Regions from separate parts of the Cohnella hongkongensis genome, predicted to be linked through region 2. Evidence: predicted binding sites of a transcription regulator. Region 2 holds the regulator's gene; each other region holds the start of a gene.
What was found. Region 2 encodes Rex, which represses fermentation and respiration genes when NADH is low (regulators of the CRP and FNR family bind a similar motif). Its sites were predicted from a motif close to TTGTGAAATATTTCACAA; they were not measured.
Positions count from the first base shown of each region.

Region 1: ACFO3S_RS05350 (DoxX family membrane protein) is a predicted target of Rex. The motif match lies at 4,257-4,274, and genes of this name have one in related genera.
Region 3: nadA (quinolinate synthase NadA) is a predicted target of Rex. The motif match lies at 6,459-6,476, and genes of this name have one in related genera.

Region 1 is NZ_JBHSEP010000002.1:474,822-485,343, reverse strand. It holds gene ACFO3S_RS05375 (CynX/NimT family MFS transporter) at 1-914, opposite strand, end outside; gene ACFO3S_RS05370 (FadR/GntR family transcriptional regulator) at 911-1,603, opposite strand; gene ACFO3S_RS05365 (hypothetical protein) at 1,915-2,769, shown strand; gene ACFO3S_RS05360 (hypothetical protein) at 2,766-3,389, shown strand; gene ACFO3S_RS05355 (ThuA domain-containing protein) at 3,418-4,056, shown strand; gene ACFO3S_RS05350 (DoxX family membrane protein) at 4,334-4,912, shown strand; gene ACFO3S_RS05345 (bifunctional aldolase/short-chain dehydrogenase) at 5,034-7,109, opposite strand; gene ACFO3S_RS05340 (sugar phosphate isomerase/epimerase family protein) at 7,140-8,114, opposite strand; gene ACFO3S_RS05335 (alpha-galactosidase) at 8,135-10,084, opposite strand; gene ACFO3S_RS05330 (carbohydrate ABC transporter permease) at 10,113-10,522, opposite strand, start outside.
Region 2 is NZ_JBHSEP010000003.1:399,952-410,473, reverse strand. It holds gene ACFO3S_RS07355 (hypothetical protein) at 1-372, shown strand, start outside; gene dinG (ATP-dependent DNA helicase DinG) at 390-3,305, shown strand; gene ACFO3S_RS07345 (redox-sensing transcriptional repressor Rex) at 3,302-3,958, shown strand; gene ACFO3S_RS07340 (amidohydrolase) at 3,955-5,259, shown strand; gene ACFO3S_RS07335 (cell wall elongation regulator TseB-like domain-containing protein) at 5,256-5,780, shown strand; gene ACFO3S_RS07330 (hypothetical protein) at 6,089-6,625, shown strand; gene ACFO3S_RS07325 (AAA family ATPase) at 6,627-8,120, shown strand; gene ACFO3S_RS07320 (RNA polymerase sigma factor) at 8,315-8,869, shown strand; gene ACFO3S_RS07315 (hypothetical protein) at 8,862-10,055, shown strand; gene ACFO3S_RS07310 (3-hydroxyacyl-CoA dehydrogenase family protein) at 10,205-10,522, shown strand, end outside.
Region 3 is NZ_JBHSEP010000017.1:110,172-120,693, reverse strand. It holds gene cysK (cysteine synthase A) at 1-119, opposite strand, end outside; gene ACFO3S_RS20320 (peptidyl-prolyl cis-trans isomerase) at 262-1,209, opposite strand; gene hslO (Hsp33 family molecular chaperone HslO) at 1,229-2,116, opposite strand; gene ACFO3S_RS20310 (type III pantothenate kinase) at 2,165-2,935, opposite strand; gene nadC (carboxylating nicotinate-nucleotide diphosphorylase) at 2,932-3,831, opposite strand; gene nadB (L-aspartate oxidase) at 3,824-5,437, opposite strand; gene nadA (quinolinate synthase NadA) at 5,490-6,428, opposite strand; gene ftsH (ATP-dependent zinc metalloprotease FtsH) at 6,739-8,742, opposite strand; gene hpt (hypoxanthine phosphoribosyltransferase) at 8,821-9,360, opposite strand; gene tilS (tRNA lysidine(34) synthetase TilS) at 9,420-10,522, opposite strand, start outside.

The DNA.
Region 1 (10,522 bases), on a different contig from region 2:
AAATAAAGACCTCCCAATGAAACAAACAGCAGACCCGTCATGATGATAACGAGCAAACGTTGCGTCTTCATACGTCCCGCCACGATCGGCACAATGAACGATACGGGCAGCGCAGCAATCTGAAACAGCGACAGCATCCAACCGCCGCTGTCTTCATTCAAGCCCCGGCTTGTCATGATTTCAGGCAGCCAGGCGACCAAAACATAGAACAAGAGAGACTGCATCCCCATAAAAATCGTAACCATCCAAGCCAGTGGCGAACGCCACAGACTTCGGCGCTTCGACGCGCCGATCGTCGCTGCCCCAGCAGACGCAAGACTCGGCCGAGCTTGTGGCAACCAGAACAGCGCGGCCAACAGAACGAGTATGCCCCAAACGCCAAGCGCGCCATTCCAGCCGAAGCCGAGGTCGCGGGCGACTGGAACACTGACACCGGATGCGATCGCCCCGCATAAATTCATTGACACGGAGTACACGCCGGTCATGAGGCCGACTTGATGAGAAAAATCCCGTTTGACCAGACTTGGAATGAGCACGTTGCAAGCCGCAATCGCCAGTCCAATCAAAGCAGTGCCTACAAACAAAGAAGCGGTTGCGGTCAACGAACGGATCGCGATACCCGCCATGAGTAAAACCAGCGCATAAAGCAGGGTTCGCTCCACCCCGAAGCGGCGTGCCAGAATGGGGGCGAACGGTGAGAGCAGCGCGAAAGCAAGCAACGGCAGTGTCGTGAGCAGACCTGCCGTGGCATTCGACAGTCCGAGGGATTCGCGAATCGAGCCGACCAATGGGCCTACCGACGTTAGCGGCGACCGCATGGTCAGTGCGATCAGGACGATGCCAAGGATGATCGGCCAACCCAATGACAACGACTTCTTCGCCATCGTTGACTTCGTATCGCTAAGTACGCTCATGGCCGCTCGCCTCCTTCGATCTCAAGGACAGCTTTCGATTTCGCAATATGACGGTGAACCGTTGCCACGGCACGATCGGCGTCTTGGTCGATAATCGCTTCGACCAGTTGCCGGTGCATCTCCAAGAAATCCGCATCGGCTTCATAACGAGTCAAGCTTGTAATCGAATCCTGTGACGCGTCCGCGATATGGTTATATAATTCGATCAAGATTTCATTATGAGACGCCTCAATGATGCTTTGGTGAAGGCGGATATCTTCCGTTACAATGCCATCCATGTCACCGCGTGCTACCGCCTCCTCCCAGCGTTCCAGTTGGAGAAGAAGCTCGCGCGCTTCGTCGTCCGTTCTGCGCTGTGCGGCCAGATGGGCTCCCTCGCGTTCGAGTGCATGCCGGACTTCCAACGTCTGCAGCGTATCGGAGCGCATGATTCGTTTTTGCAGTACGACTCCCAGCACGCTCGAAGAGCAGACGTACGTTCCGTCCCCTTGCTTCGTCTTCAAGAGTCCCGCGTGGATCAACGCCCGAATGGCTTCTCTCAATGTATTGCGGCTAACATTCAATTCGACCATCAATTCCGGCTCGGCCGGAATACGCATTCCGACAACCCACTTGCCGGATTCGATCTGTCTTTCCATTTGCAATGCGACTTGCTCGACCAGCGTCAGCCGATTTGTTTTTTGAAGCATACGTCAGTCCTCATTTCATCTATTTATCAAACATAGGATGTTTGGTTAATTGGTATTTTAACATGATGATCTTGAGGAAACAACTCCTTGCCATCAAAGCGTTCCCGAAGGCCTTGTCCGTCTTGCGCGATATTATCCAGGTTTTTCTTGCCTCTAGAGGAACTATACTGCGATTGTCGCGTTATATGTATAGCTAGAGAAGACAGCGTCACCGCCAAGTCGACGAACCGGAGCTGTAGGCGACGGCGGCTTGTCGGCACGATCGATTCGAACGCTGCCGGACAGGCTGCCGACCCGGGAAGGAGAAACCGATGAGAGCCAGAGTCCTATATCTGATCGCTGCGGCCGTCATCGCGGCCGTGTGGCTGGCCAATTACGGGTATTACCGATATTACCGGCTGCCCGAGGCGGGTTTTCTCCGCCATTACATAGAGACGACATATACGCCCTCGGTCGCCTTCGACCTGCTATACGTCGCCAACAAGGATGACAAACGCAAGCCCGTCTCCGCAAGCGCGGGCGGCCTGGAGGCGCTGCAGTTCTATCCGGTGCAGGTTCATCAGGAGCTGCGCCGGCAGACGATCTATGTCATGCGCGGCTACTTCGACGAGAACCGGATGCTGGAGCGTCCGGAGCGGGAGCCTCTCAGGTTAAGCGAATTAACGGTGCGCTACAGCGACGGCAGCGAGAGGGTGGAGGACGTCGGAGAGATCATCGTATCTCTTCCGGCTTGGCCGCCGGACACATCGAAGGAAGCTCCGGTTCAGATGAGCTCCGTCACAGGATCGAGTCGTCACGAGGGCTCGGCGATTGTGAGCGCGACCCGGCCGGTAACGCTGACGGGGGTGTCCTCCGCCTGGCTGGAGCGGCTCGGGGATTCGTTCCAGTATGAGATCAAGACGTTCCCGGAACAGGGCGCGCCTTATCCGAAAAGCGCGGCTTATCCTCTAGAGCTGAAGGAGGGGCAGACGCTGATGCTGGAGTACCGGTATCGGCTGCCGGAGACTGGCGACGCCTTATCCGTCTACAGATTGCAGCTGAGAGAGCGCTTCGAGGAGCCTGACGGTGAAACGTACGATTACGTCGTATTCGCCAATTATACGCCGTATCCGACCGATGCCCAGATGCGCGCCTACGTTCGTGAGAAGAGGGGGAGGGGAGAATGAGGAGAGCTTTCGCTCAGCTCGCCTGGGGGCTTGGCTTCGAGCTGATCGACGTGAAGATATCCGAATTCGACCTGCTTCCCGATGTGGTCGGATACGGGCTGATCGTGGCGGGGCTGTCGAAGCTCGGCTTGCGGAACGCCCGGTACAGATGGGCGCGGAATGCGGCCGGCGCGCTGCTCGTTCTGTCGGTCCTGTCGGCATTGGGTCTGGCGCAGACGGAGTATTCGCTGACGGGCGGCATCGAGCCTTCCGTCAACGTGCTGGCGCTGACCGGGATGACGCTGGCGATCGAATTGGCAATGTACTTCGGCATCTGCGACGGAATTCGTCTGGACGCGGCGGAGCGAGGCAAGATGCAGCTGGCCGAATCCGCAGGCAAGCGTTGGCGGCTCGCCTTCGCGGCCGGCGTCGTCATGCAGCTGCTGCTGCCCTTTCAATTGAACTATTCGGTGCAGGAGATGTTTCCCGTCCTGCTGCTGTCGGCAACGGCTTTGCTGATCTCCGGCTTGTCCGTTCTCTTCCTGGCGAGGAGGGCGGCGCGCGAAGTCGCGGCCAATCCGGAGAACGGAGACGGCGATACGGATGGGGGAGCAGGAGCGTTCGTAGATTTGCGCTTGTAGACGAGTGCCGGGGGGAGGAGTACAAGCCATGAACAAGGAAATCCAGGCGTTGGCGCTGGGCCATTATTCGGACGCGATCTATCATCCGTTCGCGGGAGTGGACGAGGAGCTGCGGTACATCTTCCGGGATCGGATCGACGTTAGGTGCACGGGGGATTACGGGATGCTGAAGGAGGAGTATTTGGCTCCCTACCGTCTGTTCATCTCGTATACGGAATTTGTCGAGGAAAAATTGCCGGCGGAGCGCGTCGGGGCTCTGCTGTCGTTCGTAGCGAGAGGAGGAGGACTGCTGGCCGTTCACAACGGCATTTCCCTGCAGCGCAACCAAGAGCTCGCAGCGCTGCTCGGCGGCAAGTTTATGCACCATCCTCCGTTAACCGAGCTGCCGATTCGAATCCGCGAGCCGAATCACCGGATCATGGATCGCGTAGAGCCGTTTACCGTGGAGGACGAGCCTTACCGGTTCGAATTCAATCCCCATATCCGCACGACAATTCTGGCCGAATACGAGCATGACGGTTCGTATTGGCCCGCGGCCTGGACGCATGAGTTCGGGCTCGGCAGAGTCGTTTATCTGATGCCCGGCCATCAGCTGTCCACGTTTAAAAATGAGGGCTACCGCCAGTTGATGGTGAATGCCGGCCTGTGGGCGGCCAGAGCGCTGTAGCCGGGAATTTCGGGCCACTGACGGGACGTCTTGCACTCCCGATGCACGACGGGCCTCGAAACGGGAGGATGGACGCGAATCGGCGCGAAACGCGCGGAAGGGTTACCGCTCTCGAGTCCGTCTAACCTCGGGGGTCGGGGGTCGCATTTTGCGGTCGATTTCGGCCAAGCTTTCGTGTATGATGGTGTTGAATTGACCAAATGAGAAGTAGTTTACAGTTTGCGTAGTTCTTCTATGGTAAGGTTGTGAACCAGAAGCCTATGAGGAGATGAAGACTGTGACGATTAAAGAAGAATTGAAGGGCAAGAACATCATCATTCCCGATAATCCGGTATCGAATTTTCTGTTCAACAATACGAGGTCGGGTCTGCTGTGGCTGGTCGTGCGGCTGTACTTGGGCTATGCCTGGCTGGACGCCGGCTGGCACAAGGTGACCAGCGACGCCTGGGTTGGCAGCAATGCGGGAGCGGGTCTGACCGGGTTCGTGCAGGGCGCGATCGGCAAGGCGGAGGCCGGCAAGGACGTGACAGGCTGGTACGCCTCGTTCCTGGAAAGCGCCGTGCTGCCCAACGCCAAGCTGTTCTCCTATGTGGTGGCGTTCGGCGAAGTGCTGGTCGGTCTCGGACTTATTCTCGGCTTGTTAACGGGAATCGCCGCGTTCTTCGGGGCGTTCATGAACGCAAGCTTCCTGTTTGCGGGCACGCTGAGCACCAATCCGCTGCTGTTTATTCTGGCGACGTGGATCGTGCTTGGCTGGAAGGTCGCGGGCTGGTACGGACTGGACAGATGGGCGCTGCCTTTGCTCGGCACTCCGTGGGGACGCAAGAAGGGCTCGGATCGGTCTGTAGCCGGTTAAATAACGATGGAATAGGCAGAGAGACCGCGCTTGCGCGGTCTCTCTATCGATTGCTTAAGTCAATAGCCTTCGGATCAGCCTCCGATCTAAGCCCGGTTCCCGCCAGGCCTGGCAATTACGCCTATCGTGCGAAAGCCGCGGGAACGCCTGCGTCGACCGTGATCATGCAGCCGGTCGTTTTGGCCGACTTCGACGAAGCCAAAAATTTGACCGCTTCCGCTACATCGGCCGGGTACACGTTCAGGCGCAAGGCGCTTCTGCTGCGGTAGTAATCCTCCAGCTCTTCCGGCTGCACGCCGTAGGCCGCTGCCCTCTCGTTGCGCCAGGCGGAGCTGAATATGCCCGAGCCTTGCAGCACGGCGTCCGGGAGCACCGAATTTACCCGAATGCCGAATTCTCCGCCTTCCGCCGCAAGGCAGCGGGCCAAGTGGGTTTCGAGCGCCTTCGCGGCGCTGTACGCCGAGGCGCCCTTGCCGGCGTATACCGCGTTTTTGGACGCTACGAATACCACGCATCCGCCGGTTTGCTGCTCTTTCATTCTTCTGAAAGCCTCGCGCGCCACAAGGAAATAACCCGTTCCCAGCACGTCCATGTTCAACTGCCATTCCTTCAGAGAGGTTTCGTCGAAGGGGCTGGACGTCGCCAGTCCGGCATTGTTCACCACAATATCAATGCCGCCGAAACGCAGGGCCGCCATATCGAATGCCCGGCGGACATCCTGCTCGCTGGTTACGTCCATCTTAACAGCTAATGCCGCTTCTCCGCTGCCGATCGAGCCGTTCAACTCCTCCGCCAGCCTTTGAACTCCTTCTTCATTGAGATCCGCCAGAACGACATGGGCGCCCTCGCGGACGAATTGCCGAGCGGTCTCGCTTCCGATCCCGCCTGCCGCTCCGGTAATCAGTACGACTTGACGGGCGAACTCGGCTTCGGGTGGCGCCAGCGAAAGCTTGTAGACTTCCAGAGGCCAGTATTCGATCCCGTAAGATTCGCGCTCATCCAAGGAAACGAAGCGTTCGCCCAGCGCGGAGACTCCCTTCATTACGGCGATGGCGCGATGGTACAGCGAAGCGCTAAGCATGGCGTGAAACCGGCTGCGGCCGGTGCTGATCATACCGATGCCCGGAATCAGAATGATCCGCGGCGACGCTTCATATGCTGTATCTCCGTCCACGCGGTTTCTTGCGAAATAGGCCGAATATTCGGCGATATAAGCTTCCACATCGTCGCGCAGCCTGCGCTTCAGGCCGTCGATATCACCATCGGCGGGATTCCAGTCGACGAACAGAGGAAGCCGTTTCGTATGAATGAGATGGTCGGGGCACGCCGCTCCGATCTGAGAGATCTGGGCGGATTCATTCCCGTTTACGAAAGCCAGCACATCATCGTTATCGTCGTAATTCAGAATCATCCGCTTGTCCAGGCCGACCAGCCCGCGCACATACGGCAGGATGGCGGTCAGAATCCGCTTGCGTTCCTCCGCAGGCAGCGCTCGATGCCGCGAACCTCCGTACAGTACGGCATGGCGCGCCTTTTCTTCGATATAAAGCTCCGCTTGGCGAATCGCCGAGATCGTGCTGCGATAGCAAGCTTCGGAGCTGTCTCCCCAGGTGACCAGGCCGTGCTTGGCCATCAGCACGAGCTCGGCGTCGGGGTTGTTCTGCAAAGCTTCCAAAATCAGCTTCGACATCTCGAAGCCCGGTCGGACATAAGGAACCCAGACGAACCGATTGCCGTAAATTTCCCGGGCGATCTCCCGTCCGTTCTCCGAGCAGCAAAGGCTGATAATCGCGTCCGGATGGGTATGATCGATATGACGGTACGGCAAAAACGCATGCAGCAGCGTTTCGATTGAAGCCCGCGGGCGCCGACTATCCGTCATGCAGCGTTCCAAATATTCGACCATCTTCTCGTCCGTCATGGAAGCTCGGCTAATCAACTCGCGGATGGGCTCCAGGCTGAGCGCGGTGAACTGATTTTCGGACATCGTCCCCAGATCGGAGCCGCTTCCTTTGACCCAAAGCGTAAGGGTCCCCCTGCCCCGAAAATCCTTTTCAATCGTTTTCATCGACGTGTTTCCGCCGCCCCAATTCGCTACTCTGCGATCGGTCCCCAACAGGCGGGAGCGGTACGCCAGTTCCGGCAATCCTTCCGGCAAGCTGTTCGCTGCCTGACGATCCCATAAATCTTGAATCATTCCGAGTGTCCTCCCCCGTGGCCATACATCTTATTGGTCAAAAAGAAGCTTTCGCATAAACCGGCTAGCGCCGACCGCGTCCTTGGAAGCGATCAAATCCCGGATCCTTTCGGGGTCGGCCCGGTCCATTACGCGTTCGAACGCGAGCAGCCATTGCACGCTTTCGTTCACCGCGTCGCGTCCGTTCTCGCGATAAGGAAACTGGTCTACGGTGATCCAGCCCTTGTATTCCGTACGGCTCAGCCAGTAATAAAATTCGAGAAATTCCAGCGTATGAACGGTGCCGACGATCATGTCGTCATCCCAGTGCCGGTAATTGTCGTTAATGTGAACATGCTTCAGTTTATTTCCGTATTTCTTGAGCATCGCAACTGATTCCGCCGGGTTCTCGTATCCGAGCAGCGCATGCCCGTAATCCAATGCGATCCCGCAGTTTTCGGCCCCGATTTCATTCACCATAAGCAAAGCGACTCCAACCGTGCTGACATAGCTGTGCGTGCGAGGCTCCTTCAGCTTGTATTCCAGAACGATGTCAATGTCGGGACGGTAGAGGCAGGCTTCCTTAACGCCCGCTGCGAACCAGTCGCGTTCCCGAATGTAATCGGCCTGGAACAAGGAGTCGTATCCATCCTGCCCCGGCCAGATCGTCACCATGCCGCAATTCGCTTCACTCGCCAGATCCATCGCCTGCTTCGTCGCCCCGATCGCCTGCGAGCGAATTTCCGCATCGATGCTCGACAGGCTGCCTTGCTTGAACTTGCTCTGCGTAAAAAGATCCACGGCCAATGAAACGATAGCGAGTCCCGTTCGTTCCGAGTGCGCCTTGACCTCATCCCATTGCTCCGCTATTTCCGGGGTCAGCACGATATCCACGCCGGACAGATGCTCGATGGAGGCCGCCCGATCGAACAGCTCCTGCACGGAGAAGGGCTCGCTGTAAGCCGGACAGTAACGGTCGAAGCAGGAGCCGACATTTTGCAAAAAAACCGAGTAACGATAGCCCATATTTATTCTCCTTTCCGTTCTTAAACCGCATGGAACAGGCGCACGAAGGCAAAGCCGCCGCGCAGTTCAACCTTTAGTCCCCGGAAGGCCAACTCCGCTCCATCGGTTGTTTCGCTGCCGTCCGTGAGCGGATCGGTCACCCGATAGGCGCGCGAGGCGTCCAGCCCCTTCATACGGACACGCAAACTGACGTCGCCCTCGGCCACGAATCCGAATACGATGCTGTTGCGGCCGGCGCGATCCGCGAATTGTACGATGTCCGGCTGGTCCGCTCGGCCCGGCGAAGAGGTGAGCGGATAGAAGTTCTCTACGAGCAGCCACCGCCATTCCTTGTATCGCTCAATTAGACGGGCCGCCCGGGCGGTTAATTCCTTTGACCAACTGGCCACGTCCCCGTTGATGGAGAACGTTCCCAGCATTCGTGACACAAAATCCAAATCGCCGAAACAGTCGTCGCCAGCGCCGATCTTCAGGACGGTTACGGCGCTGTTGAGCAGATTGCCGGGCAAAAACCGGCTGGCGCCGCTCTGTATATATCTGCAAATATTAGGGTCAAAGCTGTGATCGGAAATCCAAGCCGTATGGCATCTCCGGAGAATGCCCAGATCGATCCTTCTTCCGCCGGAAGCGCAAGCTTCGAACAGAACGTGCGGGTATCGCTCCTTAAGCCGGTCGAACATGCGATACAGACCCTCAACGTATCGGAACATCAGCTTTCCGGAACGATCCGCCCGGCGAAAATATTCCATAGGCTCGATATTATAGTCGAAGCGGATCCATTTCAAATCCAGCTTTTCGATCCAGAAGGCTGTCGTTTCAATCGCCCAATCGACCGCGTCGGACATCGCCAGGTTCAAATGCCGGTACTCCTGATGCATCAGTCTTGGAACGTGCTCGGCGGTCAGAAACCATTCAGGCCGTTCCCGGCAAATATCGCTCTCGCGATGCGCTCTTTCCAGCTCCAACCAAAAGCCCATCTTCATTCCCAGATTCCGCACGAATGCGGATAACGGCTCAATGCCTTCCGGGAACTTGCTTTCGTCGACGGAATACCAGTTCCCTACGCCCTTGTCGAAGCTCTCCCTGAACCAGCCCGCATCAAGGACGAAGTACTCCATTCCGAGCTCCGCGCACCTCAGCGCCTGCCGTTTCAAAAAATCGATGTCGAACTCGTTGTTGATGCCCGCCCACGTATCGTAGCTGACCGTCGGCAGCTTCGGTTGACGATCGCAGGACGGCACGATATGTTCAAGCACATAACGGCGAAAGCTGTTGCAGCCGTCATCCGCGTCTCCTTCGTAAAACACCAAGTGTACCGTCGGAAGCGCCAGGAGCTCGTCCGGCTGCAGCTTCAGGCCATCGACCGGAATGACGAACTCGTTCTCGTGTACGCCCAGTTCGGGCACATAGCTTAGCTGCTGCCGCCACAGCCCCGACCATTCCAGGCCGGATACGACGCCGGCTCCCGGAACGGCGCTCAGCAGAAACGGCAAGTCCCGGTTCGAGGATCGGCCGTCCGGCGCCGAAGACAAAGCGACAGGGGAGGCGATCTGCCTGTTGGTGCGCGAGAAGGTGCCCGTGCGCGTAAATTCCGTAAAGGCCAGGGGAGGATAATAGTCCTCGTCCGTGCCGCCGGAAACGGCGCGGCTGATCATGCGATCGGAAGCCCATATCAGACGCAGCGGATATATCAACTGCCACTCGTCCGGTTCGGGGCTTATACCTCTTAGCGTCGTTTGAATCTCCAGCACATGATCCGTCTGCCTTCTCAGCTCTACGACCGCTTCCGTACGACGGCTTGTTAAAGCCAGCTTCAGGGATCGTTCGCCTGCCATGTCCGCTTGGAGCAGATCCCACTCCGCTTCTTGCTCCCGGCCCGCCGGGACGAAATCGAATGACAAAAGCTCTTGCAGATCCGATGGAAGAGCCTGCTTCAACCAATTATTCAATATGACTGTAGAATTGTTCATATCCAAGCTCTCCTTGTAGTCCTCTGATCTATCCTTTTACGCTGCCTTCGACCAGCCCTTCTACGAATCTGCGCTGCAGCAGCAAATACAGAATCAGAATCGGGGCGGTCGTGATGACGCCGGCAGCCGAAATCAACGTCCAATCGCTGCTGTATCGGCCCGAGAAGGCCAAGTAACGGGTAGCCACCGTCCGGGTCTCGTCCGAAATGAGAAAAGCGTTGGCGAAAAAAAACTCGTTCCACGTCCATAGCGAGACGAGAACGGCAAGCGTCATGAAGGCGGATTTGGCGATCGGCACGATCATTTTCAGAAGCACCATCGTTTCGCTGCAGCCGTCGATCTTGGCGCTTTCAATCAGCTCGTTCGGAATTTTCACCAAAAAGGCCCGGAGCATAAAAATGCTGAATGGCAAAAATATGGCGGAGTAAATTAAAATCA
Region 2 (10,522 bases):
CAGATGTTCAAGCAGGCGTCCGATCAGCTGAAGCAGACGATCGCCGACGACCCGGACTTTTTGTTCGCCCGGCTGTTTCTGGCGATGTCCTTGATGCATCTGAAAAGCTGGAGCGAAGCCCAGAGGCATTTTCAGCTGATTGCCGCCGTTGCGGAAGACAATCGGCTGCGGGCGATCGCTTATAACGCGCTCGGATGCATTCAGGCGGTCTACGCCCATCTGGACCGGGCGGAAACTTATTTTCGCAAAGCTATGGATGCCGATCCCAGCTTTCACGATCCGCAAGCCAACCTTCAGTCGGTGACTCAAGGGAATACTCAAATTCAGCTGCAATTCGGCAGCGCGGAGCTGCAATCGCTCGTGCAGGCGTGACGGAAAGGAAGTCTGGAATGAAATTTGCCGTGCTCGATTTTGAAACGACGGGCATGTCGTCCGACAAAGATGAAATTATCCAAACGGGACTCGCGTTCATTGACGAGACGGGAACCGTTTGTTCCACGTATGCGAGCTTCGTGCGTCCCTCCAAACCGATCCCGCAGGAAATTACCCGCCTCACCGGCATTACCGATGCGGACGTTGCGGACGCTCCGGCGCTGGAGGAGATGCTGAACGATATCGTTCCGCTGCTTCAGGACGTCGTGCTCGTTGCCCATAACGCGGGCTTCGACGTCCATTTCCTGCAGGCCGCCCTCGATCGGAGCGGCTATTTGCCGTTTGCGGGTCGGGTAATCGATACGGTCGATCTGGCCCGGCTCGTCTTTCCGACGCAATCTTCCTTTTCTTTGACATCTCTGACGCAGTCGCTGGGCATTGATCACGACCGGCCGCATCAGGCCGACAGCGATGCGCGGGCGACTGCCGAGCTGTTCAGGCTGTGCGTCGACAAGCTGAGAAAGCTGCCGATGTTTACGCTTCAGCGCCTGAACGCGCTGTTCGATCCCGATCGGCACGATATCGGCTGGCTGATCGCGGACGCGCTGGCCCGGCGAGAGGCCCAGCCGCCGATTCCGGAAGAAGGGATCCACCATTTTCGCCAGTTCGCCATGAATGTCGGAGATTGGAGCGACGAGCAGGCTTCGCTTCGCGAAGAGGAGGAGGCGCCTCCAGCTTCCGACGAATGGACGGACATGGATTTCGAGAGCTATCTCGCGATCGTAAGCGACCGGTTAAAGACAAGATTTCCGGGCTTCGAGCCGCGGGAGGGGCAGGACATTATGTTCCGCGAAGTGCACGAAGCGCTCCGTGAAGACTCCCATCTGCTGGTAGAAGCGGGGACGGGAACTGGCAAGTCGCTCGGCTATTTGCTTCCCGCTCTCTATTATGGACGGAAAGAGGATAAAAAAATCGTCGTCAGCACTCATACGATCCAGCTTCAGGAGCAGCTTCGGGAAAGAGACCTGCCGCTTCTCCAGCAGGTGCTTCCGATGCCCTTCAAGGCGTCGGTGTTCAAGGGCAGAAGCAATTATTTATGTCTCCGGAAGTTCGAGAGCCGGCAGCAAATTCCGGAGCATGCCTTGGGCAAGGAGGATGCGGTCGTTCGCGGCGGCATGACCGTATGGCTCGGAGAGACGACCCGGGGAGAATCGGAGGAGCTGAACGTCGGAGGGCGCAACCGCGAGGAGTGGGCGGCCGTCGCCAGCGACGCGGCCTCTTGCCTGAATCGGGCATGTCCGTGGTTCAGGCGCTGCTTCTACCACAGGGCCCGCCAGGAAGCGGGCAAGGCGGATTTAATTATCACGAACCATGCGCTGCTGTTCACCGATATGAGAGCCGATCATCGTCTGCTTCCCGCCTACGACCGGCTGATCGTAGACGAGGCGCATCATCTGGAGGAAGTAGCGAGCAGTCATCTCGGTCAGAAAACGTCCTATTCCTCCCTGCTCATTCCGCTGCAGCGGATGTGGAAGGACGCTCGAACCGGCCTGCTGCCGCAGTTGATCGGAGACGTGGCTGCGATGGGAACGGAGCGTGCGGGAGCTTGGACGGAGAAGCTGGAGCTGCTTGCGCCCAAGGTTCAAGATATTCGCGAAGCCTGGGATCGCTGGATGGAGGCGCTGTTCGCGATGCTTGCCACGGGGGCCCCTGCCGACGAGACCGGCGCCTTCACGCTGCGAATCAAGCCGGCGGATCTTCCTCCGCAATGGGAAGCGCTGAGCGTAGACGGCAACAATGTCATTCAGCTTCTGTCCGACTTGATACGTCCGCTGGAGAAGCTGGCGGCCGAAATCCGCGAGGAGTCGGACGAGCTCGGCATGCAGGGCTTGCTGACCGACCTGGGCGGCGTGCTGAAGGACTTGGCCAACATTCGCGCCGACGCGCAGTCTTTCGTGACGCTGGGGCGGCCCGAATTCGTTTATTGGGCCGAAGGGAACTCCCAGTACCGCAATCGCTCCGTCAGCGTGTACGGAGCTCCTGCGGACGTGAGCGAGCTGCTGAAGGAAGGCGTCTTCGACAAGAAGTCGAGCGTCGTTATGACGTCCGCGACGCTGACGATCGACAAGTCTTTCAAATATGTGACCGAACAGCTCGGATTGTCCGATGCGGAGAAGAACGGGAGGTTGAGAACGGCGATGCTTCCGTCTCCCTTTCGTTATCGGGAACAGGCGCTTGTCCTTATTCCGCGGGATTTCCCGGCAATTAAAGGCAGGGACGGGGAAGCGGGCTTCGTCCGGGCGCTGATCGATTCGCTTCACGAAACGGCCAGAACGGTGGGCGGCAGAATGCTGGTGCTGTTCACCTCCTACCGGATGCTCAGGAACGTCTACGGCCCGCTTAAGGATCTCCTCGAGCCGGCCGGCATTCAGGTGCTCGGACAGGGCGTGGACGACGGCAGCAGAAGCCGGCTGACGCAGCAGTTCATGAAGCGGCCGGCCTCGGTGCTCCTCGGCACGAGCAGCTTCTGGGAGGGCATCGATCTGCCCGGCGACGCTCTTACCTGTCTGGCGATCGTGAGATTGCCTTTCCAGCCGCCCAACCATCCGGTGGCCGAGGCCAAGTCCGAGAAGCTGCAGGCCGAGAATCAGAATCCGTTCATGAAGCTGTCGCTGCCGCAAGCGGTCATTAAGTTCAAGCAGGGCTTCGGGCGGTTGGTCCGAACGGCCAGCGACAAGGGAATCGTCATTTTGTACGATACGAGAGTCATCGATACGAGCTACGGCAAATATTTTCTGTACTCGCTGCCGGGTCCGAAAATGGAGCATTTGCCGCTAGCCGGCATGTCGGCAAGAATTACGCAATGGCTGCAATCGGAAGAGGACGGGGAAAAACCGTTAGCCGCAGGGCAAAAGAGAGGGGACATGCGATGAAGCCGATGAAAATATCCGAAGCCGTCGTCAGGCGGCTGCCGATTTATTTGCGTTATCTGAACGAACTCAGCCTCAGTCACATTCAGACCGTATCGTCGCAGGACTTGGGGGAGAAGCTGGATCTCAATCCCGCCCAGATCCGCAAGGATTTGGCCTACTTCGGCGAGTTCGGCCGCAAAGGCGTCGGCTATAACGTCGATTACCTGATCGAGAAAATCCGCCAAATCTTAAAGCTGGACAAAACGATGAACGTCGCTCTGGTCGGAACCGGCAATCTGGGCCGCGCCTTGTGCAACTACAACATGTACATTAAAGACAATATGAAGATTGTGGCGGTGTTCGATGCCGATCAGAGCAAAGCGGGCTCCTCCATTAATCATCTTAAGGTTCAGCCGATGCAGGAGCTTGCCGACACCGTTCGGAAGCTCGACATTGCCGTAGGCATCATTACGGTGCCCGCCGGTGAGGCGCAGAACGTCGCCGACCAGTTCGTGGCCGCCGGCATTAAGGGGCTGCTGAACTTTGCTCCCGTCGTTCTGAAGGCGGCCCCCGGCGTTCGCATTCATAACGCCGATTTTACCGCCGAGCTGCTGAGCCTGGCTTATTATATGGACGCTCATGAGGATGAGAGAGAAAGGGAAGTGAAATCATGACCCGGCTGTTGATCAGACAGGGCCTATTCGTGACAGTGGACGAGCAGCTGCCCGTATTCCAGGGCTGGCTGGTTGCGGAGGACGGAATCATCGCCCGGATGGGCGAAGGGGAAGCGCCGCCGGAGGAAGCCGATCAAGCGACAGAGATTGTGGACGGCAGCGGACTGCTGTTTATGCCCGGTCTCGTAAACACGCACGGCCATGCGGCGATGTCGCTGCTGCGAGGAATGGCCGACGATCTCGTGCTGCAGGATTGGCTGCAAAATCATATGTGGCCGACCGAGGCTAAATTTACCGGAGACGACGTCTACTGGGGATCGGCGCTGGCCGCCGCCGAGATGATCAAGAGCGGGACGACGACGTTCGTGGACATGTACGACCATATGCATCGCGTCGCGGAAGTGGTGGAGAATTCCGGCTTAAGAGCCAGCCTGACGAGAGGCGTCATCGGCTTATGTCCGGAAGACGTGCAGAAGGCCAAGCTGGAGGACGCGATCGGATTCGCGCGGGAATGGCACGGGCGGGCGGACGGCCGGATTCGTGTCATGATCTCTCCTCATGCGCCTTATACGTGCCCGCCGGACTATATCTTGAAGTTCGTGGAGGCGGCGCACGAGCTGGATTTGCCGATGCATACCCATATGTCCGAGACGCTGACCGAGGTGGAGCAGAACGTGCGCGACTACGGCTGCCGTCCGGTCGAGCATCTGGATCGTCTCGGCGTGTTCGGAAGACCGACGCTCGTCGCCCACGCGGTTCACCTGAACGACGAGGAAATCGCCTTGCTGGCCGAACGGAAGGTCGCCGTATCCCACAATCCGATCAGCAATCTCAAGCTGGCGAGCGGCGTAGCCCGGGTGCCCGAGCTGCTGAAAGCGGGCGTGACCGTATCGCTCGGAACAGACGGGGCGGCGAGCAACAACAATCTCGACCTGTTCCAGGAGATGACGACTGCAGCGCTGCTGCATAAGGGCGTTAGCGGAGATCCGACCGTCGTGCCGGCGGCGGAGGCGCTTCGCATGGCCACGCTGTACGGGGCCCGTTCGCTTGGGCTGGAAGGCGTCGCCGGACAGTTGAAGATCGGCCTGAAGGCGGACATCATCGCCGTCAACATCGCCCAATCCCATTTCGTACCGCGCACCGATTACGAGTCTCACCTCGTATACTCCGCCAGAGGCTCCGACGTCGTTCACGTATGGGTGGACGGCAAGCAGCTGCTGAAGGACGGCCGATTGACCACACTGGACGAGGAGAAGATCATGGCCGAAGCCGAGGCTTGCTATCGGAGGCTGCGGGCATGAACATGAGCCGAAGCGAAGGCAAGCGAGCGCTGCCTTCTCTTTCTCCCGGCAGATGGCTGATCCTTATCGCCGGCTTTCTTTTGTTCGTCGCCGTATCGTTCGTGCTGTACGTCCGTTCGGCCGATTCCGATTACCGCCGGGGGGAGCAGCAGGCGATCCGTGCCGCCAAAGAGCAGGGCGAATTGGTCCGCGTGGACGAAGTGTACCGGCATACGTGGCAAGATACGGTATGGATCGTGAGGGGCGAGGACGCCGGGGGCGAAGCGTGGACGCTGTTCCTGCTGCAGGAGGAGATCGTCCGGAAAAAGGCGAGCGAGAACATGACCGAGCAGCAGATGCGGGCCAAGTTCGCCGAAGCTCACAGCGCCGAGCCGATCCGGATGATGCCCGCCTGGTTTAACGGCCAGGCCGCATGGGAAATCCGTTACCGGGACGCCGGCGACGAAGAGCGCCAGTCGCTCGAGTTCTATTCTTTCGAGAACGGCTCGCTTATTCGCACTTATGTATTGTCTTCCCAGTAAATGTCCTCGTATCTTTCTTGTCGATGGATAGCCGGAACCGTCAAGGAATTATCCTTGACGGTTCCTTTTCCGTATATATGCCCCTGTGTGAAGCGCCGCGCAGTTGAATGGTCCTATTTGTTCTCAATATGCGAAATAAAATTAAAGGATATTTTGCTCGAATTGCCAGACATCGTCTAACGATTCGTCTATCATTTCCTGATATACTTTTAGTGTACTCGATAGGGCCAAGCCGTTCGTTTGACCTTATTTGACCAGTCCCGATCGCATCAGACAGCATAGAGACACTAGACAAGGGGGATCGGCGAATGAAAAAAATCAGAATTCTGCCCATTACGATAACGGCGGCGCTCACGGCCGCCATTCTGTTCGGCGGATGGTTCGCCTACCGCCATTACGGCATCGAGAAGCCGCTCGACAAAGTCGCGGTCTCGGTACCGGGCGTAGAAGCCGCGGACGTCCATATGACGGGCTCGCTTGTCAAGATCAGCGTAGAGCTCGATGCCGGCGCCAACCTGGGCGAGGTGTACCGGACGATCAAGCAGGACGGGGCCGGAGAGATCGGCAGCCGACAGCTGGAGCTTAAGGTGACGGCACGCGGCAGCGAGCTGCTCGACAAGGCGTGGAGCTATTCCTTGTTCGACGTCGCCGAAGCGATGGAGAACCGCAAATATTCGGGCGTCCGGGAAGCGATGGAGAAGCTCTCGGAGCCATTTCCGGGCGTTACGGCGACGACCGACATCGACGAGAATAACGTCTACGTCTCTCTAAGAGACGGGGACGCGGCGAAATTCGTCGTGCTGCCTCGTCAGCCCGCCATGCTGGGGGTGTGGCCGAATGCGTAAAATCGGAAATTACGGCAGGGAGATGGCCATCGGCTCCATTCTCGTCGCGCTTGTGTTTCTTCTGTACGTAGGTCTGCCTCCGGCCATTCTGGTCATGGGGCTGATTCTGTTCGGGGCGGTCTTTATGCTGTCCCGCTCGCGCGGAGGAATGGCGATGGGGGCGGCCGGAGGCAAGAAGACGGCGATTCGCAAGCCCGAGTTTCTCACCTTCGACGATATCGGCGGCCAGGATCAGCCGAAGCGGGAGCTGAAGGAAGCGCTGGATTTTCTCGTCTACAAGGATAAAATTCAGAAGCTGGGCATACGTCCGCTTAAGGGCATTCTGCTGACCGGACCTCCGGGCACCGGCAAGACGCTGCTGGCGAAGGCGGCGGCGCAGTATACGCATTCCGCCTTTATCGCCGCATCGGGCAGCGAATTCGTGGAGATGTACGTCGGCGTCGGCGCCGGGCGAATCCGCGATCTGTTCAAGGAAGCTCGGCAGCAGGCGGTTAAGCTGAAGCGCAATAGCGCCATTATTTTTATCGACGAAATCGACGGGATCGGGGGCAAACGGGACGGCGGCCAGCATCGGGAGTACGACCAGACGTTGAACCAGCTGCTGACGGAGATGGACGGCGTGCAGGGCGACGAGTCGATTCGCGTTCTGCTCATCGCGGCGACCAACCGGAAGGAATTGCTGGACCCGGCGCTGCTTCGTCCGGGCCGATTCGACCGCCACATTCAGGTCGATATGCCGGACAAGAACGGCAGGGAGCACATTTTGAAGCTGCACGCCCGCAACAAGCCGCTGGACGACGAAGCTTCTCTCTCCAAGGTGGCGGAGGAGACGTTCGGGTTTTCCGGCGCGCAGCTCGAGAGCGTCATGAACGAAGCGGCGATCTATGCGATGCGCGACGAGGCGGAGAAAATTACGGCGGCGCATCTGACGCAGGCGATCGACAAGGTGATGATGGGCGAGCGGATGGACCGCGAGACGACGAGAGAGGAGCGCGAACGCGTGGCGATCCACGAGCTGGGGCATGCGATCGTCGCCGAGACAGTCCGCCCGAACAGCGTCGCGCAGGTGTCGCTTACGCCGCGCGGGCAAGCGCTCGGGTACGTGCGTCATCATCCCCGTCAGGACAGCTACCTGTACACGAAGACGGTGCTGGAGGAGCAGATCATGATCGCGCTCGGCGGAGCCGTCGCGGAGGAAATCTTCTACGGAGGCCGCAGCACGGGCTCCAAGGGCGACTTCGATCAGGCGACCTCCATCGTCAGAACGATCATCGAATCCGGCATGTCCAACCTTGGCATCGTTCATCCCCAGGCGCTGACGCAAGAGCAATGGTCGGCGGAGAACGCCGCTATTCTGGGCGCATTGACGGACAAAACGAGAGAGCTGCTTGAGCGTCGGAAGGCTTCGTTTCAGCTGCTGCTGAACCATCTGGTCAGTGAGGAGACGCTGTCCGGCAAGCAGCTTCGCGATATGCTGGCCCAGGAGGCCGCCTGACGATCGGGGGGCGGGCTGTCCGGCGATACGGACCGGACAGTTCTCCCTTCGGTCATGACCGCGTTCGCGGTTTTACATAATTTTGGGTAAATTTAAGTCGAATCGCGGCCGTAAGGAAGGAAATCGCATTTAAAATATGATAGCATTGAACCGAGTGCGCTTATGAATCGTCTAACGGATTAGAGGTGGCAAGATTGGAGTCTGAGCGGAAATTCGATTTCCTTAAATATATGGTTGAAAGCGACGACAACAAGGGACTGCTGAACGAATTGATGACGGCCTACGGCAAGGAAGTCTGGAATTACGCCTACAGCATCACCCGGAAATGGGATCTCGCCGACGATATTACGCAAGAGGTGTTTATTAAGGTTTTTCGCAATATGCATGCCTTTCGTCGGGACGCCTCGGTGAAAACCTGGTTGCTGACCATTACCCGCAATACCGCGATCGACTTTCAGAGATCCGCTTTTTTCCGCAAGGTGACGCTGTCGGATTTCGTGGAAGACTACGGGGAGCGGCACTCCGTCGAGCAGGACGTGATGGAGAAATCGGCCGTGAACGACATGTGGGCGATGGTTTTGCAGCTGCCTAGGAAATATAGAGAGGTCATCATTTTATACGCTCATCATCAGATGTCCTTAAAGGAGATCGCGCAAATATTGGACGTGACGGAGGGAACGGTCAAGTCGAGAATGTTCCACGCCCGTCAGAAACTATCCAAGATGAAGGAGGCGAACCGCGATGGATGACAAGGAGCTGTTCAGGCAGCTGAGAAGCGGTCCGTTTTCTCGAGAAGGGTTCGACGAGAATCTGAGACGGAAAATCCATGCCAATCTGAACGAACCGCAGCGCGGGGAGAGACGACCGTTCTTCCTGAGGCGAATCGCCGCCGCTTCCTTCCTCCTGGTGCTGGCGGCCGTCGTCGCCGTCTGGGGATGGAACAGCCTCGACGGCAAGCCGGAGCCGGAGGAATTGGCCGTTCCTACGGAACAGGCTCCCTCTACGGCTGGTTTGAACGACGGGGCCGAAGGAAATCCTAACCCGCATTCCGCCGTCGTGATCGGGCTTCGCAAGGACGAGACGAGCGACCGCAGCAGCTATCGGACGATCGTGGTCGCTGCCGAGAACGAGCGGCTGCAGGTGATCGGAAGCGGCTCCGGGATCTGGATGCCCTACGGGCAAAATTTCTGGCACATCGAAGCCGTCGACGATTCGGCGGGCACAGGAGCCCAACAGCTGATCGCCCACAAAAACGGGGTCAAAACGGTTCCGGAAAAAATAAAGGAAGTCTCTCCGGCCCGGATGACGGAGAAGCTTCTCTACGCGGGAGACCATTACGTGTCGATTCTTCTGACGAAGAAGCTGGACTCCGGCGCCCGCGCGCTCGACCAAAGCGAAGTGGTCGTAAATCTGCTGCCGACGTTGGCCCCGGCCAACCGGGCCGCCAACGCAGATGCGCTCGCGGTGGAGAATGTCGCGTTAAACGAGGCTTTGGGCTTCGACCATCCGACGGCGAGGGTGGAGCGGTGGGCTGTCGTCCGGGAGAATAACGCCTGGGTGGCGAAGTCGGCGGCGCGATCCTCCGGAGCGTTCGATCCGGAGCGCATCAAGGAATGGCCGACGGTGGAGGTGCCCCTCGAGAGCACGGACATCGTCAAGGACAAGCCGCTGTCGCTGGCTTGGGAAGAAGTCAAGCGGCTCGAGCCGGAGGCGGTCGACGCCTTCACGTCCCAGGACGGGGACGTCGCCGTCATCGTCTCCGACGATCAGATCCGGCTCGTGCCGTACCGGCAGCCCGAATCGGAAAGACAAACGGTCACGCTGGATATCGACGCCAACGAGTCGGTCGTTATGGTGCAGTGGGCGATTCAAGAAAAGTATGTTGAAAATTGGAAAAAATGGTTCAGAAACTGGTTCTCCGATTCGTCACGGTAGCGGCGATTATGATAAGATGAGAGTACCCGAAAAATAGTTTCGCAAGTGTGAAGTATTTCAATGCGAAACGGGTGCGCTCGTCTTATTCTTATATATAGCGCGAGAATCGCGCAAATAATCGCGGCAACCGGGTGGAGGGAAACAGAAGCATGTTTAGAGTCGTTGGCGTTGTAGGCGCAGGGACGATGGGACAGAGCATTGCCGAGATGCTCGCCGTTAAAGGATTGGACGTACATCTGGTAGAGAAGACGCCGGACAAGCTGCAGCAGGCGAAGGAAATGCTGGAGAACAGTCTGGATCGCCAATTGGAAAGATGGGCGATTACATCGGCGGAGAAGAAGCTGACGTTAAGCCGAATACATATGGAGGCTTCCTTGCATGATCTGGCGAAATGCGATCTCGTCATCGAGACGATCAGCGAAGAGCTTGACAGCAAAAAAGAAGTAATCCGGCAGTTGGACGAAATT
Region 3 (10,522 bases), on a different contig from region 2:
GGGTTCTGGTATTCAAGCTTTACGTAGATTTCCGCGCTTCCTTCCGGCACGACGCGGTTCAAGCGCACGAGCGGCGTATCGCCGATCAATTGGGTCACGTTCTGAACAATCTTGGCCATTAAAGTTGTTCCCTCCTACAGAATAGCGGCTAGGCGCCCTGATTTCTTAATCCGACTAAAACAGTCGGTTTTCAGTCTGACTTCATCTTAGCAGACCGCCGAGAGGATTGTCAATAGCTGGTGGACAGCGGATTCAAAATCGTCAGGGCGCTAGAGATCGATCCAGAACGACAGCCCGGTGTTTCTCCAGAAGCGCACGCTCCATCTCGCCGGCCGGGACGGATTTGCTCAGCGCAACCTGTCTCCTGGCTTCGAGCCTGATGTCCTCGTCCGAGCGGATCTTCTCTTCGCTCACGCCTTCGAGCCGAATGATCGCGAACCCTTGATCGGTCGGCAGCGGACCCGCGACGTCGCCGATTCCCATCCGCGAAGCCTGCTCCAGCACGGAGGCGGCTTCGAACGGATCGTTCGACTCGATCCACCCCGCTTCTCCGCCTTGATCCGAAGTGAACTCGTCGATGGAATACGTCCGGGCCAGCTCCGCAAAATCGTCTCCCTGACCCAGCTTCTCCATAAGCCCTCTTCCTAATTCCTCCGTCTGAACGACGATTTTAGAGAGCCGGTATTTCCGAAGCGGCTGGTATTCCGCCCAATGTTCCTCTAAGTACCGCTCGACCTCTTCGGGCGACACTTGAACGCGGTACGTGGTCAGCTTCTCCAGCAGCAGCCGGTAGCGCGCGTCCTCTCTCACGTCTTCCCGGCTCATGCCCAGCTGCTCCTCCATGGAGCGGTAGAACTCAGCTTCGTCCTCGTAGCCCTGGCTGATCGACCGGATCTCTTGCTCCAGCTCTTCGTCCGTCACTTCGATGCCTGCGGCCGCGGCTTCCTCGCTTACGGCCTTCGCCAGCATCATGCTTCTGAGCGTCTGAGAACCGTAAGAAGCCAACAGTCGTTCGAGCAACTGTTGGCGAGTAATCGTCGACTGCCCGACCGTGGCGACCGCGTCGTCTCCGCCGGCAGCCGACTTGGAAGGCTCGCGATCTTCCGAGACGATCCCCTGGTCGTCCTTGGTGCAGCCTGATGCGATCATTAGCGTCGCTAAGAGGGCCATCAGTACGAGCGGCGGCAGATGCCGTATCGTCTCCCTCATTTAAGGATCATCCCTTCTTTTAATCGCGATCCGCGAGGCGATAGAGCGCCTCCAGTTCGTCCCTGTCGAACAAGTATTTCTCATTGCAGAAGTGGCAGTGCAGCTCCGCCTCTCCGTCTTCGTCGATGATGCTTCTCAGCTCGTGCCTGCCGATGGTGATCAGCGCCCTCTCGAATCTTTCCCGTGAGCAGTAGCACTGGAATACCGGTTCGACCGTCTGATGAATCGTCAGGTCGTCTCCCACCAGAAAGCGCAGCAAGCTTTCCGGAGTCTCTCCCTGATCGAGCAGCGTCGTCACGTGAGGCATAGCCGCCACCGCCTGCTCCAGACGACCGAGGCGCTCCTCCGCAAGTCCGGGCATCACCTGCACGACGAAGCCCCCGGCATGAAGTACGGTATTGTCCGTACCGACGAGCACGCCTAGACCTACAGCCGAAGGCGTCTGCTCGGATTCCGCGAAATAGAGGGTGAAATCCTCGGCAATCTCGCCGGAGAGAATCGGCACGCTTCCCCGGTAAGGATCTTTAAGCCCCAAATCCTTCGTCACATGAAGCTGCCCCGAGCGGCCGACAACTCCGGCCACGTCCAGCTTCCCCTGACGGTTGCTGGGCAGATGAACGTGCGGGTTGTCGACATAGCCTCTCACCTCGCCCGCCGCATTGGCGTCGACCACGATCTGGCCGATCGGGCCGTCCCCCTTCACCTGCACCGTCAGCTTCTCCCGGTCTTTCAGCATAATGCCCATGATCGCCGCAGCCGTCGCCGTCCGTCCGAGCGCGGCCGTCGCCGTAGGAAACGTATCCTGCCTGCGCTGCAGCTCCGATACGAGCGCCGTCGTTCGCGCGGCGAACACCCGCAAGCCGCCGTCCCATGCGGTGCCGCGTACCATTTCATCCTTTAAAGCCATCTTATGCAACCTCCCTCGGCGGAACCTGGATCTATCCGTCCGACCCTTCTATGATGACCTGTTGCGTTCGTATACGATTCGTAAGCCTACCAGCGTCAACAGCGGATCGACCGTCTCGATCGTCTCCGACTCCTCGGCGATCAGCTCGGCCAAGCCTCCGGTGGCGATGATTCTCGGCTGCACGCCGAACTCCTGGCAAATTCGCTTCACGATTCCGTCCACCTGGCCCGCATATCCGTAGATGATGCCCGATTGCATGGCCGCTACCGTATTGCGGCCGATGACCGTCTTCGGCTTGGACAGCTCGATTCGCGGCAGCTTCGCCGCTCTCTGATACAGCGCCTCCGCAGAAATGCCGATGCCCGGAACAATCGCGCCTCCCAGGTAGGCGCCGGTCGCATCGATGTAATCGAAGGTCGTCGCCGTCCCGAAATCCACGACGACCAGCGGGGTTCCGTACTGTTCGATCCCCGCCACCGCATTGACGATGCGGTCCGCCCCGACCTCTCGAGGGTTCTCGTAACGGATGTTCAGCCCTGTTTTGATGCCGGGTCCGACCACGAGAGCCTGCTTGCCTACATAAGCCTCGAACAGCCTTTCCAGCGTATTCATCAGCGGAGGAACGACGCAGGACAGAATGACGCCTTCGATCTGCTCCGCCCGCACTCCCGCCATCTGAAACAGATTGTGGATCAGCACGCCGTATTCGTCCACCGTTGCGGAGCGATTCGTGCTCAAGCGCCAATGGCGCGTCAGCTCGCGATCCCTGTACAGCCCCAACACGATGTTCGTATTGCCGACGTCGACGACGAGAATCATGGCGCACCTCCCGCTTTTTTCTCGTTCAGATCGAGACTGATGTCCAGCGCCTGAAAGGAGTGGGTTAGGCTGCCGACGGAGATGACGTCGACGCCGCAGCGGGCGATCTCGCTGATCCGCTCGGGCGTAATGCCGCCCGACGCCTCTACGACGATATGAGGCGCCATTTCCTTCAGCGCCTTCACCGTCTCGCCCATGGCGTCCGTGCCCATGTTGTCCAGCATGACGATGTGGGCGCCCGCCCGAACCGCTTCCCGCGCCTGAGCGAGCGACTCGGCCTCCACCTCGATCATCATCGTATGGGGGATGCGGGCTTTCGCGCTCTGAACGGCCGCCGCGATGCCGCCCGCCGCCTTAATATGATTATCCTTGATCATAACCGCGTCGTACAAGCCAAATCGGTGATTAAACCCGCCGCCGACCCGAACGGCGTATTTCTCCAGCGTGCGGTGACCCGGAGTCGTCTTGCGCGTATCGGTCACTCGGACCGGCGTTCCTTGCGCTCCGGCGACATACTCGCTTGTCTTCGTCGCGATTCCCGACAGCCGCTGCAGCAGGTTCAGCGCCAGCCGCTCCCCCGTCAGGATGCTGTGCGAAGAGCCTTCGACGATCGCCAGCACGGCGCCCCGTTCCACGCGATCCCCGTCCGAGGCCAGCGCTTCGAACTTCAAATCCGGATCGACCGTCTCGAATACGAGACAGGCCAGCGGAATGCCCGCGAGCACGCCCTTCTGCTTGGCATGGATAATGCCTCTGGAGCGGTGGCCCTGCGGAACCGTCGACATCGTCGTCACGTCTCCCGAGCCGATGTCCTCCTCCAGCCAGGCGCGAAGCTGCTCCTTGACCGCACGGACGGCCGGACCGCCGATCGCCCAATCGCTTTCCCGTTCAAACATTGTTGTCGACCCTTTCTGTGCGAATCCCTTTTTCCCGCTGCAATATCGTATGCACCCGCCAGTTCAGGTCATCCCTGTCGGGATAATCCTCGCGGTAATGCCCGCCCCGGCTCTCTTCGCGATGCAGCGCGCTCTCGGCGACGAGCAGGGCGCACGTCAGCAGATTCGCGTATTCCAGTTCCTCTCTCTTGGTCAGATTCATCTGAAAGAGCGGAAGCTGCTTCTTCAAGTCTTCAAGCCCTTTTAACAGCCCCGAGCGATCTCTGCGCAGACCGACATAACGAACCATCGTCTTCTGAAGCTTCAGCCTTCTCTCGATCAGCGTCCCCGTCACCGTCGCATGGCGATCCGGGGCCGGTCCGTTATGAGCGACGGTCCGCCGCTCCGGCAGCTTGCCGATCGCGTTCACGATCCGCTGTCCGAATACGATCGCTTCCGACAGCGAATTGCTGGCCAGACGGTTCGCGCCGTGCACGCCCGTCGAGGAAGCTTCTCCGCAAGCGAACAATCGGCCGATGCTCGTCTCGCCGTTCAGGTCCGTCTTGACGCCCCCCATCATATAATGCGCGGCGGGGGCGACCGGAATCCAGTCCGTCGTCATGTCGAGCCCGAATTTCAGACAATACTCGTGAATCGTCGGAAACCGGTAGCGGATCCGCTCCGGCGTCTCGTGCGTAATATCGATATACACGTAAGTGGACTTGGTCGCTTCCATCTCGCTGACGATCGCTCTGGCCACGATATCTCTCGGCGCGAGCTCCAGCTGCGGATGGTAGTTCTCCATGAAGCGCTCGCCGCGAATATTCCTCAGATAAGCGCCCTCGCCGCGGACGGCTTCCGAGATCAGAAACCTCGGCGCGCCCGGATAGCAGAGGGAGGTCGGGTGGAACTGGTTGAACTCCATGTCGCGAACTTCCGCGCCTGCCCGATAGGCCATAGCGACCCCGTCTCCGGTAGCCACCTCCGGGTTGGTCGTATAGCGATACAACTGTCCGACTCCGCCCGTGCAGAGAATCGTCGCTTTGCCGAATACGGCGACCCGCGACCCGTCGGGCTTCTGTACGAGCGCTCCCCGACACTCCCCGTTCTCCGTCAGCAGATCCAGCACGAAGTGGTCGTCCCACAGCTCGATGCCGGACGTCTTGACTTTCTCCGCCAGAGCGCGAACAATCTCGTAGCCGGTGGCGTCTCCGTTCGCATGCAGAATGCGCCGCTGACTGTGAGCGCCTTCCTTGGTCAAGGCGTAATGCCCGTCTTCCTCGTCGAACATCGTCCCGTAGCGGATCAGCTCCTGCACGCCCTGCGGGCCTTCGTGCACAAGTACGTCCACCGCCGCCTTCTCGCATAAGCCGGCTCCGGCGATCAGCGTATCCTGGGCGAGAAATTCGGGAGAATCCTCGTCGGACATGACGGCGGCAATGCCGCCTTGCGCATAGCGGGTGTTGCTATCGAACAACGACTTCTTGGTGATCATCAGAACGCGGTTCGTCTCGCTTGATTTTAGAGCCGTAAAAAGGCCGGCGATGCCGGCCCCGATCACGATCACGTCGGTCTCTACGCGAGGAAGCTTGTCCAGATCAAAATCGACAACGTATCGCGGAATCATAATGGTATTCGTCTCCCACTCCGACAATAGAGTAGCGCAAGCGGCCGGTCGGTTACTTGACCAGCAGCATGCGCTCCAGCGATAAACGGGCTTTGTCCGCAACGTCCTGCGGCACGTAAATTTCCGGCTGCATCGTCTCCAGCGCCTTGACGACCTTCTTCAGGTTGTTCACCTTCATGTTCGGACACACGAGGAACTTCGAAGCGAAATGGAACTTCTTGTTCGGACTGTCGAGCCGCAGCTGATAGCCCGTGCCGTCTTCCGTCCCGACGATAAACTCGTCATGGCTCGATTCGCGGCAGTACTTCAGAATGCCGGTCGTGCTGCCCACGAAATCGGCCATCTCCACCACTTCCGGACGGCATTCCGGATGAACGACGAACTGCGCATTCGGATATTTCGCCCGCATCTCTTCGACATCCTTGATCGTCAGCATGTCGTGGGTGTTGCAGTAGCCTTCCCAGATGATCATCTTCTTGTCCGTGAACTGGGAGACGTAATGGCCCAGATTTTTGTCCGGACACCAGATGATCTCGTCGGCGTCGACCGAATTCACGACCTTCACCGCATTCGCCGACGTACAGCAGATGTCGGTCTCAGCCTTCACGTCCGCGGAGGAGTTAATATACGTGACGACCTTCGCGTTCGGATGCTTCGCCTTCAGCTCCCGCAAGCCGATCGGGTTAACCATGTCGGCCATCGGGCAGCCCGCGCGTTCGTCCGGAACGAGCACCGTCTTATGAGGCGCGAGAATCTTGGCGCTCTCTCCCATGAAGTGAACGCCGCAGAACACGATGACGTCGGCGTCCGTAGAGGCAGCCTTCTGTGCGAGGAGAAAGGAATCTCCGCGGAAGTCCGCGACCTCCTGTATTTCATCTCGCTGATAATAATGGGCGAGTATAATAGCGTTGCGTTCCTTCTTGAGCTGCATTAGCCTTTCGCGCAGTTCGCGGTTCTGCTCGGCTTTACGCTCCAAGGCCAGGGCCTCCATGCGAATTCTCCTCCCTTGACTGCCCGTTGTTTGTGAATCAATGCACAAGCACGGCGGGAATGCTGTCTTTATTTTGGACGAAAAGGACTTCGTTCATTAACACTTAATTTACACTTGCCGGATAGCACTGTCAATTCATCTCTTCAGGTTTTTTCCCAGCAAAAACGCTTCGGCTTCCTCTAGACGCAGAATCGCGTTTTTTCGGAGGTGATTCAGAAAAGATAGCGAATTTTATCCTTTCTGATCACCCAAAAAAACGGGATGCCTCCGCACGCTGATTGTGCGCGGAGGCATCCCGTGTTGCGTAAGCTTACTTCGGATCCTCGGACCCGCCTTCGTCCTTGCGGAGATCCAGTCCCTTGGTCAGCGGTTCGTCGTCTTCCCGGGTATGAATCCGGACCTTGACGTTGCCCATCGTATCGACGATCGGCTCGGCCTGGGATTCTTCCGAATTCGACCCGCCTTCTCCGTCCTCCTGAACGAGAGCGCCCTTCTCGATCAACGACTTGATCTGATCCAGATCGAGCGTCTCTTCCTCCAGCAGCGTCTTCGCGATCAGATGCATTTCCTCGCTCTTCTCGGTCAGCAGCTGCTTCGCCCGCTCGTAGCAGGCGCGCGTAATGCTCTGCATCTCTTGGTCGATCTCGTAAGCGATCTTGTCGGAATAGTTCTGCTCGTGCCCGATATCGCGGCCGAGGAAAACCTGGCCTTGCGAATTGCCGAACTGCATCGTTCCGAGCTTCTCGCTCATTCCGTATTCCATGATCATCGCGCGAACGATGCTCGTCGCCTGCTTGAAGTCGCTGTACGCGCCGGTTCCGATCTCTCCGATGAAGATCTCCTCGGCCGCTCGGCCGGCGAGCAGCCCCGTCACTTTATCGAGGAGCTCCTGCTTGGTCACGAGCATGCGGTCTTCCTTAGGCAGCATGATGACGTAGCCGCCGGCTTTGCCGCGCGGGATGATCGTCACCTTGTGAACCGTATCGGCATGCTCCAGGAAGTAGCCCGCAATCGTATGACCCGCTTCGTGGTAAGCGACGATGCGCTTCTCGCGGTCGCTGATGATGCGGCTCTTCTTCTCGGTGCCGACGATGACCCGGTCGATCGCCTCGTCGACCTCGACCATTGCGATATCCTTCTTGTTGCGGCGAGCGGCGAGCAGCGCCGCTTCGTTCAACAGGTTCTCCAGATCGGCTCCGGTAAATCCGGTCGTCCGCTTGGCGATCGTGCCGAGCTTGACGTCCTTGCTCAGCGGCTTGTTGCGGGCATGAACCTTCAGCACCGCTTCCCGTCCCTTCACATCCGGACGGTCGACCGTAATCTGCCGGTCGAAGCGTCCCGGACGCAGCAGAGCCGGATCGAGAATGTCCGGACGGTTGGTCGCGGCGACGATGATGATGCCCTCGTTCGCTCCGAAGCCGTCCATCTCGACGAGCAGCTGGTTCAACGTCTGCTCGCGCTCGTCGTGCCCGCCGCCGAGGCCTGCGCCCCGCTGACGGCCGACAGCGTCGATCTCGTCAATGAAGATGATGCAAGGCGAATTTTTCTTGGCGTTCTCGAACAAATCCCGGACGCGGGATGCGCCGACGCCGACGAACATCTCCACGAAATCCGAACCGGAGATCGTGAAGAACGGCACGCCCGCCTCCCCCGCCACGGCGCGAGCCAGCAGCGTTTTACCGGTTCCCGGAGGGCCTACGAGAAGCACCCCTTTCGGGATGCGGGCGCCGACTGCGGCGAATTTGCGTGGGTCCTTCAGGAACTCGACAACCTCGACGAGCTCCTGCTTCTCTTCGTCCGCTCCGGCTACGTCCTCGAACGTCACCCGTTTTTTCTCTTCATTATAAAGACGGGCTCGGCTCTTGCCGAAATTCATCACCTTGCCGCCGCCGCCCTGCGCCTGATTGATCAGGAAGAAGAACAGTACGAACATGATGATGAACGGAATGATGGAAGTCAGGAAGGTCAGCCAGAAGCTCTGCCCCGGCATTTTCTTAGATAATACCTCGAAATTGTTCTCCATCCCGAGGTTCGTAAACAGCTCCGGTACATAATCAGCCAGGGGTGCTCGGCCTGCGAAAGCTTCGCCCTTCTCTTCACCGGCTTTAGGCTTGAATTCGCCGGTAACGAAGTAGGTCCCGTTCTGAACCTGCAAAGTCATCGTCTGCACGTTGCCTTGCTGCGCGGCCGTGACGAGCTCGTTGTAGCTCAGTTCCCTGGTTGTGTCTTGTTTGCCGATAAAAAATTGAACGATCCCGACAGTCACCAAAAAAATAAGTAAGTAAAACCCTGTGTTCCGGATGAACCGATTCATCCCCGACCTCCTCTCGACACGCTCACATCATTTTACCATAGCCTGTCTTGCCAATCCAAGTGAGACGGCATCTGCGGCTCAGCTCGAATAAATTTCCGGTTTCAGCACCCCGACATAGGGAAGATTGCGGTATTTCTCCGCGTAATCGAGCCCGTAGCCGACGACGAAGGCATCCGGTATGGTAAAGCCGGTATAGTCCGCGTTTAGGTCTGCCGTCCGGCGGCCCGGCTTGTCGAACAGGGCCACGACGTTGACGGACAGCGCGTTCCGGCGTTCCAGTACGTCGATCAAATAGCTCAGCGTCAATCCGCTGTCGATAATGTCTTCGACGATTAACACGTCGCGACCTTCAACGGAAGCGTCCAAATCTTTAATAATCTTGACTTCACCGGACGACCTCGTGGAATTGCCGTAGCTCGATACCGCCATAAAATCCAGTTCGATGGGGATGGAGATGTTTTTGGACAAGTCCGCCATAAAAATAAAAGCGCCTTTCAATACGCAGATAACAAGCGGATTGCGTCCTTCATAATCGCGGCTGATCGCCGCGCCCAACTCTTGTACCTTCTGCTGAATCATTTCTTGCGTGTACAGAACTTCTTGAATGTCGTTTTGCAAAGAAGGTGCCTCCCAGCGAGATTTATTACACGGTATGATGGCTTTACTCCGATCATGCCCTAGTTTTCCGTCTCGTACGTTACGCGAAGCGTCGTTCGGGTAGCCTCGAGAACCAGAGCGTGATCCGACCGCCGCAATCCGGGAATCCACAGCAGGCGTCCGTCGGCGTCCGCCAGCAGCGGCAGCCTGTCGCGCTTTGAGCGCGGCACTTTGGCGTCGACGAACATATCTTGCACTTTTTTGGTGCCGTTTAGTCCGTACGGCCGCATCGTATCCCCCGTCATCCGACTGCGAATCAGAAGCGGGTAGCGAACCTCGTCCGCGTCGAAGCAGGCTTCGTTGCGACTGCCGGAAGCGCCATGCACGGCGCCGTCCAGCCATTCCAGGCGAATGCGCCCTCCCGTCTCGGGGATCGCGACCTCGGAGGTTCCCTCGTCGGCCGAATACGCAAAATGCGCCGTCTCCAGCTGTCCGGGTCCGATGTACGTCTCGTCGTATTCCCGGATCAGCGTCCAGCCGTCGCCGATGTCCAACCGGACCGATGCGGGGCTCTCCTGCGACAAGGCCTCCAGCATTTCCTCCACTTGGCGGAAATCCAGCATTTGGCGCGGGTTCGCAGAACAGTTTAATATTAATTTAATCAATCTGCGTTGTAAAGCGACGTGAAGGCCGCGGAACCGTCGTCGCTCCAACCGGAAGCCGTCCCCCGAAGGGGTCACCGCTTCGCGGAAAACGCGAGCGGCCTGCTCTTCCATATAATCGTCGTCCGCCGCCGCCATGTCGGCCAATCTGGCCAGCGATTCCTTAAGGCGCGGGTTGTACCGCTCCAAAACCGGGATCAAGTCAAGCCGGACGGCGTTGCGAAAATAATGCCGATCGGCATTGCTGCTGTCGACCGCGTAAGGCACCCCGTTTCGCTTACAATAATCCAGAAGCTCACATTTGGTTATACGCAGCAGGGGCCGAATCAGTTCCAACCGATCCTCCCGCCTGCGATTGGGAATTCCAGCCAGACCGCCGACGCCCGTTCCCCGGATGACTCTCATCAGAACCGTCTCGGCCTGATCGTCGGCGTGATGAGCGGTCAGCACATAGGGGGAGCCGTGCTTGCGGGCGGCTTCGCGCAGGAAAGCGTACCGCTTCTCCCTGGCCGCGCTTTGCG